DNA from 2 places in the Corynebacterium guangdongense genome. Region 2 is predicted to be linked to the other one. Evidence: riboswitches for the same ligand, from Rfam matches in the RefSeq annotation. Region 2 holds a riboswitch; the other holds the start of a gene.
What was found. Region 2 has a riboswitch for cyclic di-AMP ahead of CGUA_RS08860 (C40 family peptidase). Riboswitches for the same ligand answer to the same signal wherever they lie in the genome.
Positions count from the first base shown of each region.

Region 1: another riboswitch for cyclic di-AMP. It lies ahead of CGUA_RS03850 (resuscitation-promoting factor Rpf1 domain-containing protein); the one in region 2 lies ahead of CGUA_RS08860 (C40 family peptidase).

Region 1 covers NZ_CP047654.1:802,206-805,407, forward strand. Annotated here, with positions in the region: gene CGUA_RS03840 (helicase-associated domain-containing protein) at 1-886, opposite strand, end outside; gene CGUA_RS03845 (hypothetical protein) at 952-1,143, shown strand; gene CGUA_RS03850 (resuscitation-promoting factor Rpf1 domain-containing protein) at 1,304-1,984, opposite strand; cyclic di-AMP (ydaO/yuaA leader) riboswitch at 1,990-2,176, opposite strand; gene CGUA_RS03855 (cold-shock protein) at 2,555-2,938, shown strand; gene CGUA_RS03860 (DUF2771 domain-containing protein) at 3,005-3,202, opposite strand, start outside.
Region 2 covers NZ_CP047654.1:1,878,415-1,881,616, forward strand. Annotated here, with positions in the region: gene CGUA_RS08855 (NlpC/P60 family protein) at 1-168, opposite strand, end outside; gene CGUA_RS08860 (C40 family peptidase) at 362-1,126, opposite strand; cyclic di-AMP (ydaO/yuaA leader) riboswitch at 1,135-1,311, opposite strand; gene CGUA_RS08865 (hypothetical protein) at 1,360-1,611, opposite strand; gene qcrB (cytochrome bc1 complex cytochrome b subunit) at 1,956-3,202, opposite strand, start outside.

The sequences.
Region 1 (3,202 bases), 1.1 Mb from region 2:
TGGCGCGCACCCCCAGCGTCGAGTCCTTGTTCAGGGCGAGCGGGTGGTCGCCGACGTATTCGACGAGACGCCGCACCGTGCGCGTGGCTTCCAGCCCCTGGGCGGCACCGGATTCGTCCGCCCGGCGCTGGGCGTCGGGGTCGGGTCCGCCGCCGCCGGTGACCCGTTCTGAGGGGACGAGCGGGTAGTCGCCGGTCTCGGTGCCGCGCAGGACCTGGGATACGTGCCGGGGCAGGCGAACATGGTTGGCGTCGACCCGGGTGAGCAGGCCCGCCTCGATGAGCTGGGGGATTGGTCGGGAGGGATCGGCATCGATGGCGGCGTCCCGGGTGGTCCCCAGACCGCCCCCGGCAACCAGGGTGTCGAGGACCTTGCGCTGGCCGGGCTCGAGGCCGGCGATCCGCTCTGCGGTGTCCGGCCCGCCTCCCGGCGACTCCTCGCCGAGCAGCCGCCAGGACGCGGGGAGCATGCTCATCGTCTCCCGGACGAGGAGAAGCCGATCCGCTTCGCCGAAGAGAAGCGCGTGGGTGACCAGGGTGTCGACCGCGCCTTCGGCCAGGGCCGGATCCACCGGGGTCGGCGCCCGAGAGACGAGGGCTTCGGCGACGTCAGCCCGGGACACGGGGGAGAACTCGGCGCCGAGGTCGGCGGCGGCCTCCAGGGCGGCCAGCTCCAGCGTCGACAGGCCCCGCAACGCCCGGGCGACCGAGGCGCGCAGCTGGAGTCTGCCCGCTAAGGGGGTGATCGAAGGGGGGATGGGGTGAATCACATCCGGGCGGGCCCGCAGCAGTGCGGTGAGTTCGACGTCCCCCAGGTTCGCCAGCCACGTGCGGAAATCCGGCGTGTCGGGGGAGGGGGCGGTGGTCGGGGGAAAATCGCTGGCCATGGTCCGTCCCAGTGTAATCCCGGCGCCGGTTACTTTTTGCTCCGACGTTTGACAGAATGATCGGTATGGCAAACGTAGAGAAGAAGAAGTTCGTTGATCCGGGCTGGCCGGAGAACACCCCTGACGGTCACCACGCCGTCACCGAAATGATCTCTCCGCTGGCTGGTGGTTTCAGCCCGTACGGTGACGAGCTCGTCCTCCCGCTCCCCTCGGAGCACATCGGCTACGTTCACCCGTACACCCGCGTCAACCGCTAGGGCGTCGGGGACCCCGTCCCGCGCCGGTGCCCCGGACATTGTCCGGGGCACCGGCGTTCTTTCTGCTTTTCCTTGTCCTGGTGCGGATCGGCCGGAAATCGAGGGAGCCCGGGGCCACCGCGATTGGTGACCACCGGGCTCGCCGGACTGTCCGGGCGTGTTAGCGGACGGTGTTGAGGAAGGACTGCAGGTTCGGGTCGATGGTGCCGGCCCCTGCCAGCGCCGGTGCGGCGAAGGTGGCGGTGCCGGCGTAGAAGGCGTTGAAATCGTGGCGGTTGGCGTTGTAGTACTCGGTGACCGGGGCCGGGACGGTGGCGCCGTAGGAGGCCAGCGTGTCGGCGATCAGGTTGTACAGGGCATCGACGGCCAGTTCCTCGGAGGACGTCTCGGCGGAGGTGGCGGCCGAGGTCTGGGCGGAGGCGTCGGCGGACGTGTTCGCGGAGGCCGCGGACGTGGCCGAGGCGGTCGAGGCCCCCGGGTACGCGCGGTCCAGGTTCGGCGCGGAGGTCAGGCCAAGCTTGGCGGAGCAGGCCGGCCAGGCGCCCCAGCCCTGGGCGGCGAGGGTCTTCTCGGCAATGAAGATCTGCTGCTCGCGGGTGGCCTGGTTGGCGGTCGAGGCGAACTCTCCGCCGCCGAAGGCCTGCCAGGTGGAGGCCGAGAACTGCAGGCCGCCGTAGTAGCCGTTGCCGGTGTTGATGGCCCAGTTGCCACCGGACTCGCACTGTGCGAGGCGGTCCCAGTCGGAATTCGGGGCGGCGGAGGCGGCCGGCGCGAAGAGGGCGGCGGAGGCGGCGACGGCGGCGGTGGACGCGGCGAACTTGGTCAGTGCGGAGCGGGTCATGCTTGTGTTCCTCTCGTATGCGCCTGCGAGGTGAGCTGTCGGGTTCGGGAGGGAGGTACGTCGTGTGCCCGGCCGGTGGCATCCGTGGCCCGGATGTCACCGGCTTCACCCCGAGGACTCGCGATGTGCGAATCCGGTGCGCGGCTGCGCGGTGGGTTCCCCGCCCCTGTCCTGGTCATGTGAAGTTGAAGTAGGTTCCTGTCGTCATCTGTCACCGTCCCGGACAGGGTTTGGCGAAGGACGATTGCGACGACCGGCGGTTGAGCCTGGGGAGAAGAGTAACTTTTTGTAACGAATGAGTCACGCCCTGAGCACGGATTGATGTCGGTTTTCTCTCGGAAGGGAAATGGCGCCGTACTGACCTGCGTGAACGAGTCCAAAACGTTATTGTGACATTAATCACTCATCTGCTGCCAGGCTGAATGATTGGGGCCTCTGTGGTTAGTGGGAACCCTGTCCCCGAGGTATAGTTGGACATTTATTACGAGGGGCGACGGCGAAATGGCAGTGTCGTCCGCTGTCAACCCTGCCGAAAACCCCGTCCCCCGAGAAGGAAAGAGGTGATTGTTCGTGCCCGTAGGAAAAGTCAGGTGGTACGACGCGTCAAAGGGCTACGGCTTCGTCTCCAACCCGGGCGGCGAAGACGTTTTCGTCGGTAAGAACGTGCTTCCGGACGGCGTCGAGGAACTCGTCGCCGGTCAGCGTCTCGAGTTCGACTTCGCCGCCGGTCGGCGTGGCCCGCAGGCCCTGCGCGTCAAGGTGCTGGACGCTCCGCGTCGCCGCACCGTCAACCGGCGCAAGCCCGAGGAGCTGGGCAGCCTGCTCTCCGACGTCATGACCGTCATCGAGACGCAGATTCAGCCGGCGCTGAGCGCCGGCCGCTACCCGGATCGCAAGGAAGGCCGACAGGTCGCGGAGATTCTCCGGGCCGTCGCCAAGGAGCTCGACTCCTAGCACCCCGCGCAGCACTCAGCTCCGGACGCCCCGAGGGTGTCCGGAGCTGAGTGCTTTCCGCCGGGGCTACCGGCCGGTCGGGGACTGGGTGGCCACCGACCACACCGTCGCGTAGACGGTCTCGTTGCCCTCGTCGTCGGTGCCCAGCATCGCTGAGTTGACCTCGACGACCACCAACTGCGGTTCCTCCTCGGAGCCTGCGGGCGGCGCCGCGCTCACCGGGACCTCGGCGGAGGTGGCGTCGTGCGGGCCGTGCAGCTGCTG
Region 2 (3,202 bases):
GGACACCGTCTCCAGCTCTGCCATGAGATCGTCCAGTTCATCCGCGCCGGCCCCCGGCGCTAGCAGGATGCCGCTGGCGGCGATCGCCGCCACGGTGGAGGTGGCTGTCAGACGGTTGGTCCGGTGATGCTTGATGCGGCGCACGAGGTTCGCTTTCTGGGGTGTCACTGTGAGGTTTTCGTTTGAAAAGTGTAGACGGGTCACCGCTTTCGAGCGCGATGAATGACTGTGATCTGGTCGTGTCTCCACCGCGTCTCCCGGTGCGCGAGCCGACGCGGGTAACCACCGGAAAACACCGCTCCCCCGGGGTGGACGGCGTCAGGCGCCGCCCACCCCGGGGGGGTGGCTCGATCTGGCGCGTCTAGAAACGGAACGCGGAGTGGATCGGCATGTAATCGATCGGACGCTGAGCGACCGGGGAGCTGGAGTTGAGGGCGTCGACCATCATGCCGTTGCCGACGTATACGGCCACGTGGGAGGCGCCGCCGTAGTAGGCGATGAGGTCGCCGGGCTGCAGCTGGCTCAGCGGGACCGGGGTGCCGGACGCTGCCTGGGCCTGCGAGGTGCGCGGAATGGACTTGCCCGCCTGGGCGTAGGCCCAGGAGGTCAGGCCGGAGCAGTCGAAGGCGTAGGGGCCGGTGGCGCCCCAGCCGTACGGGGAACCGATCTTGGACAGGGCTGCGTCGGCAATCGCCTGGCCGGTGGAGGAGGCTGCCGGGGCGGGGGCCGGCGCCGGAGCTGCCGGGGCCGGGGCCGCGACGGCTGCCGGCGCGACGACCGGCGCGGAGTAGACGACCTCGGACTCGGCCTGGTTGAGGAACTGGGTGAAGCCCGGGATCGCGGAGGACATCGGCAGGGCGCGGGCCTGGTCGATGGCCCCCTGGGCGTTGGCTCCGGAGCCGGCCTGGCCGGCCAGGGACGGGATCCAGGCCTCGATACCCGGAACGTCGGCGATGCCCGGGATGTTCTCGATGCCGGCGACCTCGGCAGAGATGCCCGTGCCGGGGACAGTGACCTCGGCGGCGTTGGCGACGCTGGGGACCAGAACGGTCGCGCTGGCGGCGGCGGCGGTGGCGGCCACGAGGCGGCGGGCGGTGCGGATGGACTGGCGACGATGCTCGGCCACGAAAAACTCCAAATTCTTCTGCGTGCCTACCGGGTTAGCTGTCGGGTGAGGAGTGAAGATCTCCCCGTCACGTTCCATACGTCCCCCGCGGGTGCAGAGTAACGCCCAAACGTGCAGTGAACCCCTGGAATTCGGGTCCCCGGTCTAATTGCGCTTGAAGGCAATCGGTTCGGCGTATTTTGTTTAGTTTCGGTTCATTGGGACCGTGCTGGTTCCGCAATGTCTCGAACAGGTTACGAAACCGCAACGAACAAAGTCCAGCCACCTTCACCCGGCGGGGTTGTTATCGCGCCGTTATCAAAAACCCGCCCTGACGGGAAGTCGGGATTGCCTTGGTGGACCAAAGTTCCTGCCCTCATCAGTTCCCGTCGTTGACGCAGTTGGGCGACGGTGTCAGTCGTGCCGGACACGAGGCCCAAATGGCCGTGCGGCACGCAGCCCACGGCGGTCAGCGCGAGAAAAGGGTCGGATGTGCGGTTGCTCACACCACCCCGCCTGCCCACCGGTTTCCGTCGGCAACCTCCGCATTCAGGCCTTTCCCACCTGCCACGCCCACCTCGGTGGCCACACCTCCACCACCTTGTGAAGGGGCCGACCGGCGAATTCGGGAGGGCGACCCCGCGGCCCGCAACGGCCCTGCCCTGTCGTGGCGGCCTCCGGGAGGCCCGCACACGCCCGCACCAGGGGGGCCACGCCACAGGCAGCATCCCGAGCCCCGTCGACGCCCCGGAGAGCCGAGGTCACCGCGCACACGTCAGAAAAAGCCTGTGCCCGCACCCCCTCGCGGGTGGTGCGGGCACAGGCTGAGCGAAACTATTCGCGCCGGGGACTAGTGGTCCAGGCCCCTGCGACGGTCAGCCTCGACGTTCGCCTTGTTGAGGGCCTCGAACATCTCGTGCTCCTCGCGGGCGTTCTCCTGCTGAATGCGGTGACGCTTCGCCATCAGCGACGGGTCATCCGGGCTGAAGTAGCCGGAGGTCTCGGAGTCCGCGAAACCAAGCTGGTTGAGCTGCTTCGGCACGTAGGAACCGGCGTACTCGAGCGGGACCGGGTGGCCGTGCTCGTCGACCGGGCCCAGCGGCTGGTGGACCTCGATGAAGGCGCCGTTCGGCAGCTGCTTGATGACACCGGTCTCGATGCCGTGCTCCAGGACCTCACGGTCGGAGCGCTGGAGACCGACGCAGATGCGGTGGGTCAGCCAGTAGGCGATCGGAGGCAGGATGATCAGGCCGATACGACCGAACCAGGTCATGGCGTTCAGGGAGATCTGGAAGAAGTGGGCCACATGGTCGTTGCCGCCCGAGATGGTGATCAGGAGGAAGAAGGTGATCGCCATTGCGCCGATGCCGGAGCGGACCGGGACGTCGCGCGGACGCTGCAGCAGGTTGTGGTGGGCATCGTCGCCCGTGGCGGCCTTCTCGATGAAGGGGTACCCGATCAGCAGGACGACCAGCACGATGGCGACCAGGGCGACCCAGAACGCGGACGGGATGGTGTAGTTGCCCAGGTAGAGCTCCCACGCCGGCATGACGCGGGCGAGACCGTCGGTCCAGAGCATGTAGATGTCCGGCTGGGAACCGGCGGAGACCTGGGAGGTGTTGTACGGACCCAGGTTCCAGATCGCGTTAATCGTGGTGAGCCCGGACATCAGCGCCAGGACGCCGGCGACGAACAGGCCCATGCCGATGGCCTTGGTGGCGAAGACCGGCATGATGCGGATACCGACGACGTTGTTCTCGGAACGGCCCGGTCCCGGGAACTGGGTGTGCTTCTGGAACCAGACCAGGAGGACGTGGGCCGCGATCAGGGCGAGAATGATGCCCGGGATGACCAGGACGTGGAGGATGTAGAAGCGGTCCAGCATCAGGTCGGACGGGAAGTCGCCGCCGAAGATGGCCCAGTGCAGCCAGGTGCCGACGATCGGCATGCCGACGATGATGGCGGACATGATGCGCAGGCCGACGCCGGAGAGGAGGTCATCCGGCAGGGAGTAGCCGAGGAAGCCCTCGACCATGCCCAGCAGGACCAGGGTGACGCCGATGACCCAGTTCGCCTCACGCGGGCGACGGAACGCGC